One region of the Thermosipho japonicus genome, then DNA from elsewhere that is predicted to be linked to it. Evidence: riboswitches for the same ligand, from Rfam matches in the RefSeq annotation. Region 1 holds a riboswitch; the other holds the start of a gene.
What was found. Region 1 has a riboswitch for thiamine pyrophosphate ahead of HNP65_RS07875 (thiamine ABC transporter substrate-binding protein). Riboswitches for the same ligand answer to the same signal wherever they lie in the genome.
Positions count from the first base shown of each region.

Region 1 (6,925 bases):
TTAAAATAAATGAATTAGCTCCATCAATTAGTGCTGCTTCTTCTGAAAACTCATCTAATGTTTTCCAACCACTGGAAATAATCCCAAAAACAATAGGAAGACTTATAAGTGAGTAAATTATTGGTATTGCAATAAATTGACTTATTCCTATAGCAATATATGAAAATGCAAGTGTTACAGGTGAAATTGCTGCAGGTATTAACATTATATATTCTAGTTTTAATTTTTTTCTAATGTTATAATAAGAAGCGATGGTTGATATTAATATTGTAAGTAAAGATGCAGATATTGAAAATATTAGGGTAAAAATGATCATCGATTGAAAACTAGTTCCAATATAGCGTTTAAGATCTAAAGAAAATAGTAATTTAAAATTTTCAATCCCAAATCCACCGCCATATTTAATAAAACCAGAAAGCAGAGAGTAAATAAGAGGAATAAATATAAATATAGTTGTTAAAAATAGATAAAAATAACCCCAAATTGGGAATTTTTCTTTCAAAGATTTTCCTGATAAGAATGTGTGCTTTTCGAATGATAAAATATATGAAATGAGCGATATTGATATTATTTGGACTATCGATAAAGTAAGTGCACTTTTAAAATCAAACAAGATTTTTGTATACATATAAATAGCAACTTCGATTGTAGAATATTTTATGCCACCTAATATTAGTACAACTGAAAAGCTCGTAAATGTATATACATACGTCAAAAGAAAGGCCTTTAAAATTGATGAAAGAATTAATGGAAATTCAATTTTAAAAAAGATTAATAAATTATTTGCGCCATCTAATTTTGCAGATTCTATAATACTAGAATCTATTTTTTCCCAAGTTTCTCCAACTATGCGGATAAAAAGTGGAAAATTGTAAAAAACATGGCCGATAATTATAGCAGAAAAAGTATAAAGTAGTCGTTGGTTAAAACCAAATAACTTAAGAAATTTTGTGATTAATCCATTGTTTCCGAATGTCATTAAAAAACCTATGCTCATTGTTACTCCCGGTAAAATAAAAGGAATGGCTGACAGTATTCTAAAAGTGGATTTTAAATAATTATTCATTTTTGTTCTAGCAACGATATATGCTCCAGGAAGGCCTATAACGGTTGCTAATATAGATGAGATAAAAGCTTGATAAATAGTGAATTTGATAATATTAAAGTTATCAGAAATTGATTTGATATTTATACCACCTATCTTTATAAATAAAAAAGTAAATGGGAGGACAACTCCTCCCATTATAAATGTAATTGGAATTAGCCACCAATTACTTCTTTTGACCATTCTTTTAAAATCCTTTCTTGATTCTTATAAATATCATTTTTTATCTCAAGAACTTTTTTTATTTCAGGAACATATTTAAAAGCTTCAGGTAACTTTACATTTGTAACAGGAAGCATCCATTGATTTAAAGGAACTTTTTCTTGAAATTCATCTGAAAGTAGAAATTCTATGAATTTTTTTGCAAGTTCTACGTTTTTAGCATTTTTTACAAGTGAAGCATATTCAACTTGAACAAATGCACCTTCATCTAAAATTACTGGAACGTATTTGACGTTGCCATAGTAATAATAGCTGTATGCACCATCGGTTGCATAGCTAACCATGATATCAGCTTCGCCTGATTCTAACATTTCAAATGCTTCGTCCCATCCTGGTGTTATTGTCAGTAAATTGTCTTTAAATTTGGACCAAAAATCCAAATATTTTTCATTAAATGCCGCAATAGTCCATAGAAGAAAGCTAAGACCAGTGCTTGAAGTTCTAGGATCTTCAACAACGATTTTTCCTCTAAATTCATCTTTTAAAAGATCGTTAAAGCTTTTTGGTGGATTTTTAATTTTTTCCTTGTTATAAACAATAGCAATTGCACCAAAATCATATGGAGTGCCGTATTCATTATACAATTCTGGATATTTTAGCAAAGATAAATTTTCAGGTTTAAATTTTTGAACTAGATCATTTTCGATGGCTCTAATTAATAACGCTTGATCAAGACCAACTATTACATCAGCTTTAGGATTATTTTTTTCAAGCATAAGTCTTGAAAGCACAGTTCCAGCATCACCAAAAGATAAAAGTTCTACTTTACAACCATACTTTTTTTCAAAAATTGGAACAATTTCTTTACCAATACCAGATACAAAACTGTCATATGTATAAACGACAAGTTTTTCTACTGATAATGAAATTACTGAGATAGTTAATATTAAATAAATAAGTGCTTTTTTCATATAACCCCTCCTTTTAAAATAAAAAATTCCCTCCTTTTTGGAGGGATTTTGCATCCCATCCCTCCGCCGGTATTACCCGGTTCAGGTTCTAAGGGTCGAAGGTTTCCACCTTCCTCTCAGCCCCGGATTGTGGAGCTCCCCTTGGGATGCTTCTATTATACTATATCTTATAAAGTACATCAATAAAATATTTTCTATAATTTGTTACTATAAAGTTAACTAAAAACTATCAGTTAAGTTAAGCGACAAGTTTTGCTTAACATGATTGTTACATATAATTTTGGATAATTTTTCAATCGGCTACAAAAATTTAATTGAATTAGTAAAAAAGTATTATATACTAATGAAAGTGAAGGAAGGTGATTGGAGTTGTTTGAAGGTTTACAAGAAAAACTTTCTAAAGCTTTTAAGACGCTTTCGGGAAAAGGAAAAATCACTGAAAAAAATATAAAAGAAGCAATAAAAATGGTAAAGTTGTCATTGTTAGAAGCTGATGTAAATTACAAGGTAGTAAAGGAATTTATTGCAGAGGTAACTGAAAAAGCCACAGGTGAGGAAGTATTAAAGTCGTTAACCCCGGATCAGATGTTTATTAAAATTTTAAGAGATGAATTAATTAGGGTTATGGGAGAAAAATCCCAATTAAGTCTTGTACATTCTCCCTCTTACATTATGATGGTTGGACTTCAGGGAAGTGGTAAGACTACATCGGCGGCAAAACTTGCAAATTTGCTTAAGAAAAAAGGAAAAAAGCCATTTTTGGTTGCTGCTGATACATATAGACCTGCTGCGATAGACCAATTAATAACGTTAGGAAAGAAAATTGATGTGCCAGTTTTTTGTGGCGATCGAAAAAATCCAGTTAAAATAGTTCGTGAGGCTATAAAAGAAGTTAAAGATAGTGGATACAATGTTGTAATTTTTGATACTGCGGGGCGTTTGCATATTGATGATGAAATGATGAATGAATTGGAAGAAATAAAGGATATTCTTAATCCAGATGAAATATTGATGGTTGTGGATGCCATGGCTGGGCAAGATGCTGTAAATTCTGCAAAGATTTTTAATGAACGATTGGATGTTACAGGATATGTAGTTACAAAGATGGATGGAGATGCAAGAGGTGGCGTGATACTTTCGATAAGGTATATTACTAATAAACCAATAAAATTTATTGGAGTTGGAGAAAAGATAGAAGACTTAGAAGAGTTTCATCCTGAAAGGATTGCTAGTAGAATTTTAGGTCTTGGAGATGTTTTAAGTTTAATTGAGAAAGCTGAGCAAGAACTTGATAAAGATAAAATGCAAAGACTAGGTAAAAAGATGCTTAATGCAGAATTTACACTTGAAGATTTTCAAGAGCAATTAAAAGAGATAAAAAAGTTAGGTTCATTATCAAAAATTGTTGAGATGTTGCCAGGTAGTCCGAAAGTGGATATAAATCAGAGTGAAAAAGAATTAAAAGTAATTGAAGCAATAATTAATTCAATGACACCTGAAGAGAGAAGAAATCCAAAAATTTTAAATGCTAGCAGAAAAAAAAGAATAGCAAAAGGTAGCGGTACAAGCGTTCAAGAAGTGAATAAACTTCTTAAAAACTATGAGGAAATGAAAAAAATGATGAAGATATTTAAGAAAGGAAAATTACCATTCAATCTAAAAGGATTTAAAATTTAAAAAATTTGATGGAGGTGTTTAGAGTGGTAAGGATAAGATTAACTCGTATGGGAAAGAAAAAACAACCATTTTACAGAATTGTTGTTGTGGATCAAAGAAAGAGAAGAGACGGTGCATACATTGAAAGTTTAGGTTACTATGATCCGATTAAGGATCCATATATTTTGAATGTTGATGTTGATAAGGCTGTAGAATGGATTATGAAAGGAGCACAGCCAAGTGATACTGTAAGGAATTTATTAAGAAAAGCAGGAGTATTTAAAAAGGTTGATGAGCTTAAGAGAACAAAGAAGGAGGAAAATAAATGAAAGAACTCCTTGAGTATATGCTCAAGGGGATTGTAAAAAATCCCGATGAGGTTGTTGTATTGGAGTTTGAAGAAAATGGAAAAAAAGTGTTTGAAATATCCGTTAATCCTGAGGATGTCGGTCAAGTTATTGGAAAAGATGGGAGAACAATAAAGTCAATAAAAATTTTGTTATCTTCTATAACGGATGAGAATAATTTTATTTTGAAGGTGGTAAGATGATAAAAACTCTCCGGGAGCTTTTGAACGGAAAGGTTGCAGTTGCAATTTTAGGAAAAACACATGGGCTCAAAGGAGAGTTAAAATTGCATCCGTTTACTAATTTTCCAGAAATTATTGAGTCTTTGGAAGATATTTTTCTTTATAATGAAAATACAAAACAGTTTATGGTTGCAACTGTAGAAAATTTAAGATTAGCTGATGGTTACTACATTATTAAACTAAATGGTGTTGAAAATGTTGAAAATGCTAGAAAATTTGTAGGTTCAAAAGTTTATATTAATAAGGATGAATTACCAAATTTATCGGATGATGAATATTATTTCTTTGAAATAGTTGGAAGCCAAGTTATAGATGAGACGGGAAAAGTTTTAGGAATTGTTGATGAAGTTATACAAACAGGTAGTAATGATGTAATAGTAGTTAATAAAAATAAAGAAGATGAAATTTTGATACCTGTGATTTATGATTATATTTTAACTTTAGACAAGAAAAATAAAAAAATTGTTGTTAAAGTACCGGAGTGGTTGGATTGAAAATTAGTGTTTTGACAATTTTTCCAGAAATGGTTGAAGTAATAAAAAAATATGGAGTTATTTCACGAGCTGTTCAAGAGAATAAAATAGAGATTAGCATTTTTAATTTGAGAGATTTTACAAGTGATAAGCACAGAACTGTCGATGATTATCCTTTTGGTGGCGGTCCAGGAATGGTTATGAAGCCAGAGCCGTTCTTTAAGTTTTACGACTTTTATGTTAAAACTTTTGGAAAACCTCATACAATTTTAACTAGTCCACAAGGAAGAACTTTCAACAATGATCTTGTCAAAGAGTTAAGTTTAAAAGAGAATTTGTTAATAATTTGCGGTAGATACGAAGGAATTGATGAGAGAGTAATGGAAATAGTTGATGATGAAATTTCAATTGGAGATTATGTTTTAACTGGTGGAGAACTTCCAGCTATGGTAATGATTGATGCAATTTCGAGGTTTGTTCCTGGAATAATTTCTGAAGAATCTGTAATAGAAGAGTCTTTTAATACTGGATTATTAGATCATCCTCATTATACGCGTCCAAGAGAATTTAATGGTAAAAAAGTTCCAGAAGTATTATTGGAAGGCAACCATGAAAAAATTGAAATTTGGAGAAGGAAGATGTCTTTGAAAAAGACTATTCAAAGAAGGCCAGATTTATTTTTAAAGAAAGAATTTGATGAAGTTGATAAAAAGGCTTTGCTTGAACTTTTCAGGGAGTTGATTAATAATGTTAAGTAAGTTGTATATTGCTTTAATTCATTATCCTATATTAGGCAGAGATGGGAAAATTATATCAACAGCAGTGACGAATTTAGATATACATGATATTGCACGAACAAGCAGGACATATAAAATTAAAAGGTATTATTTAGTTAACAATCTGCCAGCACAGCAGGATATAGTAAAAAAGGTTTTAGAATATTGGAGAGAAGGATTTGGAAAAGAGTATAATCCAAATCGTTCTGAAGCACTTTCATTAGTTGAATTGAAAGCTTATTTTGAAGATGTATTAGAAGATATCGAACGGTTGGAAGGGCAAAAACCTATTATAATGTTTACTTCTGCTAAAATGCGAGAAAATACGATAAGTTTTGAAGAAGGAAGAAAAATGGTACTTGAATCAGAAAAACCTATTTTAATATTGTTTGGAACAGGTTGGGGAATGCCCGATGAGATATTGTCCAAATGCAATTATGCATTAGAACCAGTAAGAGCAAAAAGCGATTTTAACCATTTATCTGTTAGGGCAGCAGTTGCTATTATTCTTGATAGATTAATTGGAGAAAATGTATAGTATAAAGGGAGGGATTAACATGAGTATGGATAACCTTGTTAGAATTATTGAAAAAGATCAGATTAAGGATGTTCCAGAATTTAGACCTGGTGATACAGTAAAAGTTTATGTTAGATTTAAAGAAGGAAACAAAGAAAGAACACAAGCATTTGAAGGAATTGTAATTTCTATGAGAGGTTCTGGTATTAGCAAAACTTTTACAGTTAGAAGAATTGGTGCAAATGGTGTTGGTGTAGAAAGAATTTTCCCATTGTATGCTCCAATAATTGAAAAGATTGAAGTTGTTAGAAGAGGAAAGGTAAGAAGAGCAAAATTATACTATTTAAGAGAAGTACGCGGAAAGGTGAAAATTAAGGAGAGAAGGTAATTAACAATGAAAAAATCTCCTAAAGAAATTGCCAAAGAAGTTGTGATTACACTTTTGTATGCAATTGTTGCAGCAACTATTATTAGATTATTTGTTTTTGAAACTATGTTGGTCCCCACAGGATCTATGATCCCAACGATTAATATTGGGGACCGCCTTTTTATTGAAAAAATTACATATCAAGCACGTGAGCCAGAAATTGGTGAAATTGTGGTATTTTGGACTCCATTTAGAGATGAAAGAGCAGAGCAAATGTTAAGAGCATTTGACAAGTTTATGGATTTATTT
Region 1 is NZ_JACHEX010000004.1:168,953-175,877, reverse strand. Features, by position in the region: gene HNP65_RS07880 (ABC transporter permease) at 1-1,288, opposite strand, end outside; gene HNP65_RS07875 (thiamine ABC transporter substrate-binding protein) at 1,261-2,238, opposite strand; TPP riboswitch at 2,280-2,390, opposite strand; gene ffh (signal recognition particle protein) at 2,608-3,915, shown strand; gene rpsP (30S ribosomal protein S16) at 3,939-4,223, shown strand; gene HNP65_RS07860 (KH domain-containing protein) at 4,220-4,444, shown strand; gene rimM (ribosome maturation factor RimM) at 4,441-4,977, shown strand; gene trmD (tRNA (guanosine(37)-N1)-methyltransferase TrmD) at 4,974-5,714, shown strand; gene HNP65_RS07845 (RNA methyltransferase) at 5,704-6,270, shown strand; gene rplS (50S ribosomal protein L19) at 6,290-6,637, shown strand; gene lepB (signal peptidase I) at 6,644-6,925, shown strand, end outside.

Region 2 (6,925 bases), on a different contig from region 1:
AGAGTAGTTATAACTGGAATGGGGACCATAAATCCACTTGGGAAAAATATTTCCGAGTTTTCTGAAAATCTGAAAAAAATGCATATAGGAATAGATAAAATTTCAAGTTTTGATGCTGAAAATTTACCTGTAAAAATTGCTGGAGAAGTAAAAGGTTTCGTGCCAGAAGAATACATTGACAAAAAATTATCTAAACGTATTGATAGGTATACTCAGTTTGCACTTGCTGCTGCAAAAGAGGCTATTGAAAACTCGAAGATCAATTTTGAAGGGATAGAAGAAAGGGTTGCGGTGATAGTGGCAAGTGGCATGGGAGGATTTATAACTCTCGATAAACAAAATGATGTTTTCAAAGAACGGGGTGCAAATAGAGTTAGTCCATTTATGATCCCAATGATACTTTCAAATATGGCAAGTGGTGTTGTTGCAATGAATTATAAACTAAAAGGACCTAATTTTTCAGTTGTTAGTGCTTGTGCAAGTTCGGTTCATGCGATTGCTTTGGGAGCACTTTTAATAAGGCACGGCTATGTGGATGTAGCTGTTGTAGGTGGTGCAGAAGCTACTATTGCTCCGCTTCCAATAGCTGGTTTTGCAGCTATGAAAGCTTTGTCTACAAGGAATGATGAGCCGAAAAAAGCTTCTAGGCCATTTGATGTTGAAAGAGATGGTTTTGTAATGGCAGAAGGAGCCGGAATACTAATTTTAGAATCCGAAGAATTTGCTAAAAAGAGAAATGCAAATATATTAGCCCAAGTTAAGGGTTTTGGAATGAACGATGATGCTTATCATTTTAGTGCTCCTGATCCTCAATCAAAAGGTTCTACATCAGTAATGCTTCAATCATTAAAAGATGCAAACCTTTCTCCGGATGAAATTGATCTTGTAAGCTGTCATGCCACAAGTACACCAGTTGGTGATGAACTTGAAGCTCAAGCAATTTTGAATGTTTTTGGAGAAAGGAATAATTTATTGGTCAATTCAACTAAGGCTTTAACTGGACATTTATTAGGAGCAGCAGGTGCTATAGAAACAATTGCAGCAATATTAGAAATGAATGAAGGGTTTGTACATGGAATGCCAAATCTTGAGAAATCTGATGAAATTGCTTCAAAATTAAATTTAGTTAAAGAAACTAGAGAAGTAAAGATTAATAATTTTCTTAAAAATTCATTTGGTTTTGGTGGTCATAATGCTTCGATCGTTGTTGGGAGGTATTAATAATGAAAAAAGAAGAAATAATGAAAATTTTGCCTCATAGAGATCCTATTTTGCTTGTTGACAAAGTTGTTGAAAAAGGTGAAGATTATATTGTTGCTGAAAGAGAAATTAAAGATTCTGATCCTATATTTAAAGGTCATTTTCCAAGTTACCCTATATACCCAGGTGTTTATATTTTAGAAGGTCTTGCGCAAACTGCCGGGATACTGCTTTTAAAAGGAAATGATGAAATACCATTATTTTTGGGGATTGATAATGCACGGTTTAAAGGAGAAGTAAGACCCAATTGTACTCTCAGATATGAAGTTAAGATAAAAGAAGTAAAAGCAGGAATAGTGTTTGTAGATGCAAAAGCATATGTTAGTAGTAAAATGGTAGCGAAAGCTGTTTTATTATTGGGTTCAAAGAGGTGAAATTTATGAATAGAATTTGCAAACTCTTTAACATTAAATATCCAATATTGATGGGTGGAATGTCTTGGGCTGGTACACCAAGACTTGCTGCAGCCGTATCAAATGCTGGTGGTTTAGGGATAATAGGTGCTGGAGCTATGAAAGGTGAAGACTTACAAAATGCGATTGATGAGGTAAGAAAATATACAGATAAACCATTTGGAGTAAATATAATATTAGTATCACCATTTGCAGATGAATTGGTTGAAGTTGTATTAAAAAACAAGGTTCCAGTTGTAACATTTGGGGCCGGAAATCCAACTAAATACATAAATGATTTGAAAAGTGCTGGGATTAAAGTTGTTCCAGTGGTTGCTTCGGAAAATCTTGCTCGACTTGTTGAAAGAAGTGGAGCTGATGCAGTGATTGCTGAAGGGATGGAATCTGGAGGGCATATAGGTGAAGTTACAACTTTTGTTTTGGTAAATTCTGTGTCAAAGAATGTAAAAATTCCCGTAATTGCCGCAGGTGGAATTGCAGATGGAAAAGGAATGGCTGCTGCTTTTGCGTTGGGGGCTGAGGGAATACAAATGGGAACAAGATTTATTGCAAGTAGAGAAGCAGAAGTTCATGAAAACTTTAAAAAGTTGATTATAAAATCAGGAATAAGAGATACTATTATTACTGGGGCAAGTTTGGGGCATTCAGCAAGAGTTGTAAAAACTAAATTCGCAAAAATAGTTAAGACTTTGGAAGTTGAAAGTCCACAAGATGCTGAAAATATATTGGTTGGTAGCCTTAGAAAAGCCGTTCAGGAAGGAAATATTGAGCAAGGATCTTTCATGGCAGGACAGAGTGTTGGTTTAATTAAAGATATAAAGCCTGTACATGAAATAATTAAAGAAATAATTGAAGAATTTAACGAGACTGTGAAAAGATTAGGGGAGGTAAAGTTGTGAAAACAAAAGACATATCTTTAGTTGCGTTATTTGTAACTTTAACTATAGTCGGAGCACAAATATCAATTCCAATTGGAACTGTACCTATAACTTTACAAGTCTTAATGGTGTTTTTAACTGGTTATTTTCTAAAACCTACACTTGCCCTTTTAACACAATCTATTTATCTTCTTTTAGGTATTATAGGCCTTCCTGTTTTTGCTAATTTTTCAGGAGGATTTGCAAGTATAATTGGTCCAACTGGTGGATATTTAATTGCTTTTCCTATAGCTGCTTGGATAATTTCTCTATCTAAGAAAGATTATTTTTCTATGTTCATACATGGGATATTGGGAATTGCAATCATCTACACATTAGGGCTTTTGGTTTTAAACTATCATTTGCACGATTTTAAAAAAGCTTTTATGATCGGAGTTGTACCATTTATTGGAATAGATTTTTTGAAAATGTGCATAGCAGTTATAATTTCAAAAAGAGTTTTAAAGGTGGTGGAAGCATGAAAGCCTTTTTATTTCCAGGTCAAGGTTCACAATATTCTGGAATGGCAAAAGATTTTTCTAAATACCCATTTTGGAATGAGCTAAGTAAAAGAGCGGAAGAGGTACTTAATATTGATTTAATAAATATTATGAATGGAGATGAAGAAACTCTAAAGTTAACCGAAAACGCGCAACCTGCAATATTTTTAGCTAGCTTTGTAGCTTTTAAACACTTAGAAAGCTTAGGAATAAGCTATAATATATTTGCAGGGCATAGTCTGGGAGAGTATACTGCCTTTGCTGCAGCTGGGGTATACGATTTTGATTTTGGGATATATTTGGTAAGAAAAAGGGGAGAATATATTTCTCAAGCAATCGAACCTGGAAAAGGAAGTATGGCTGCAGTTTTAAAAATCTCTGCTGAGAAAGTAGAAGAACTTGTTAAAAATTATGAAGGTCTTTATGTTGCAAATTATAATTCTTCAACACAAACAGTTATAAGTGGCTTGAAATCATCTATTCAAAAATTTTTAGAAGATTGTAAAAATAATGGTATTAGAGCAACAGAATTGGTTGTTTCCGGGCCTTTCCATACTCCCTTTTTAGAAAGTGCTCGTGAAAAACTTTCAAAAGAAATTGAACATGTTAAATTCAAAAAACCAAAAGTTCCGATTGTTTTGAATAGTACAGCTAAAGAATCGAGTGATCCAGAGGAATTAAAATACTATTTACTTGAACAAATAGCAGGACCAGTTTATTGGTTACAGTCAATAAGAAGAATGTTAGAACTTGGAGTAAAAGAATTTGTTGAAGTTGGCCCTAAAAACGTTCTATCAAATATGTTAAAAAGAGAGAAGATAGATATTATTCATTTTAGTGAGATAGAAGAAATAGAAGATTCCAGGGTTTGAACTTTAAAGTTGAATATTTGGGAATTGCTTATCTCGAATACATGGCTTCAATTTGTTTGAAGCCATGTTTTTTATTTGTTGAAAATATTTGACTTTAATCGATTATTTTTTTATACTTAGAATAGTATTAAACAAAAAATGGAGGTATGTTAATAATGATTATTTCTTTTTGGGGATACACATTTTTTTCGGTTTTAGCTAATATTTTTGTTTTCTTTAATGAACCTATTTCGCAAATATTGTTGACTATTTCATCCTTATTTTTAATGTTTTTACTATTCTTATTTGGGAGAAAAATTGGAAAGAAATTTAATGTAAACTTTATGTGGATTTTTTACATAGCTTTATTTCTTGCACTTTTCTCTCTTCTTCCTTTGTATTTAACCTCATCATATTTTACGTATTTTGTTGCGCAGTTTATGAGTTTTCTATTTATTTTATTATATCTTAAGGTAATATTGAGCATAATAGAGTCAAAAAAATCAATTTTTAAATTTATTGTATTTTCTATACTAACTCTTGGAATATATTCTTACTTTTTCTTTTATGACATTATCAAAGAAATTAGAAAACTAAATTGACACTTTTAAAATTTAGTAGTACCATATTAGTGTAAGAAAAGTGAATAAATTCCCAAGGGGAGCTCCATAATCCGGGGCTGAGAGGAAGGCGGAAACCTTCGACCCTTAGAACCTGAACCGGGTAATACCGGCGGAGGGATTGGGAAAAGAAAAATAAAAGTCTATAATAACCCCTCCGCTTTTGCGGAGGGGATTTTTCATAAGGAGGTAAGCGATATGTGGGATTATGAAGTTTCAAAAATTATTGTAGAAAGATTTTTTGAAAAATTGAATGATAGCTTGAAAGTTGATGTAGCAATTGTCGGGGGTGGCCCAAGCGCTTTAGCAGCTTCCTACTATCTTTCAAAAAAAGGATTGAAGGTTGCTATATTTGAGTCAAAAAATGAACCTGGTGGTGGAACATGGGGTGGAGGAATGATGTTTAATGAACTAGTAGTTGAAAAAGATATTAAATCTTTTTTAGATGAATTAGGAATGAATTACTTAATTAAAAACAATTTTATTTCAGTTGATTCTGTACATTTTGCCTCTTCTTTACTATACAATGCTACTAAAGTTGGTACAATTTTATTCAATAATGTTATTGTTGAAGATATTGTATTTTATGAAAATAAAGTAAATGGAATTGTAATAAATTGGGCACCAGTTATAAGGCAAAAACTCCATGTTGATCCTATAACAATTATGGCAAAGTTCGTAGTTGATGGTACGGGACATCCTGCAAACGTTGTGAATATGTTGGTTGATAGAGGAATTGATGTCGACCTTCCTATGGGAAAAATTAGGGAATACCCTATGAATGCAAAAGAAGGAGAAAAATTTGTAGTTGAAAATACTAAAGAAGTTTTCCCAGGACTTTACGTAATGGGAATGGCTGCAGTTTCAGTAGGTGGTGGGCCCAGAATGGGACCAATTTTCGGTGGGATGATTAAATCAGGTTTAAAAGTTGCAAATAATATATTAGAAAAATTATCCATAGAGGTGAAATAATGACGCTAATTGAAAAGGTTAAAAATGGTGAAAAATGTAGTGAAATTGAAAAAATTGCCGAACATGAAAATGTTAGTATTGATAATATTAGAGAAGGATTATTAAATGGAAAAATTGTAATTCCGCACAACAAAAATCATACATCATTAAAAAAATTTATGGGAATTGGTAAAGGTTTAACAGTAAAAGTAAACGCAAACATTGGAACATCATTTGGATATGATGATTTCGAATATGAAATAGAGAAATTTAATACCGCCAAAGCTGTGGGTGCAGATAGTGTTATGTTACTTTCAACATGGGGGAATCTAGATGAACAAAGAGAATTCATAATTAAAAATTCAGATATTCCCGTTGGAACTGTTCCAATTTATGATGCAGCTGTAATTTCTTATCAGGAAAAAAAGAATGTTGTTGATTTTAGTGAAAAAGATTTCTTAAAAATATTTGAGAAACATGCAAAACAAGGTGTAGATTTTGTGACCCTGCATATTAGTATAACTAAAGATATCGTTAAAAAATTAAAAAAATCCCAAAGAATAATGAAAATAGTTAGTAGAGGTGGATCAATTATTGCGGGATGGATAATTAAAAACAATCTAGAAAATCCGTTTTACAAATACTTTGATGAAGTACTTGATATTGCAAGAGAATATGATGTAACTTTAAGCCTGGGTGATTCATTAAGACCAGGGAACTTATTTGACTCTTTAGACAGATTACAATTAGAAGAATGGTTTATATTTGAAGAATTGGTTGAAATGGCTAGAAAGAAGAATGTTCAAGTAATGTTAGAAGGTCCAGGTCATGTTCCACTTGATCAGATAGAAACAACAGTAAATTTAATGAAAAAATACGGAAAAAATTCACCAGTATTCTTACTTGGTCCTATAGTATTGGATATTGCTCCTGGATATGATCATATAACTTCTGCAATAGGAGCAGCAATTGCTGCAAAAAGTGGAGCAGACTTTATTTGTTATGTGACTCCTTCAGAGCATTTATCATTGCCAAATGTTGAAGATGTTAAAAAAGGCGTTATTGCTGCAAAAATAGCTGCAATGGCTGCAGATTTTTCAAGAGGAAAATTTGTAGATGAAAATTACAAATTAGCAATTTCAAGGAAAAATTTAGATTGGCAAGGAATAAAAGATGTATCACTTGATAAAGAAATTGTTGAAAGATATTTGAATGCACGCCCCTATTCAGGAAAAGGTTGTTCTATGTGTGGGCCATTTTGTGCACTAAAAGTTGTAGAGGAGTATTTAGAAGAATAATATGCGAAGGCTAGGAGTATCCACAAGTGTTATAAAAAGTGATTTAAGGATGATCAAATATTTAACAGAAAAATTTAAATTTTCAAATCTATTTGAAATTGGATTTATAGATCCA
Region 2 is NZ_JACHEX010000001.1:56,318-63,242, reverse strand. Features, by position in the region: gene fabF (beta-ketoacyl-ACP synthase II) at 1-1,221, shown strand, start outside; gene fabZ (3-hydroxyacyl-ACP dehydratase FabZ) at 1,224-1,634, shown strand; gene HNP65_RS00285 (DUF561 domain-containing protein) at 1,640-2,572, shown strand; gene HNP65_RS00280 (biotin transporter BioY) at 2,569-3,072, shown strand; gene fabD (ACP S-malonyltransferase) at 3,069-3,962, shown strand; gene HNP65_RS00270 (DUF4234 domain-containing protein) at 4,109-4,543, shown strand; TPP riboswitch at 4,589-4,700, shown strand; gene HNP65_RS00265 (sulfide-dependent adenosine diphosphate thiazole synthase) at 4,760-5,533, shown strand; gene thiC (phosphomethylpyrimidine synthase ThiC) at 5,533-6,810, shown strand; gene HNP65_RS00255 (sugar phosphate isomerase/epimerase) at 6,812-6,925, shown strand, end outside.
Region 2: it holds a riboswitch for thiamine pyrophosphate, as region 1 does, so the genes downstream of both, HNP65_RS00265 (sulfide-dependent adenosine diphosphate thiazole synthase) here and HNP65_RS07875 (thiamine ABC transporter substrate-binding protein) in region 1, are expected to answer to the same signal.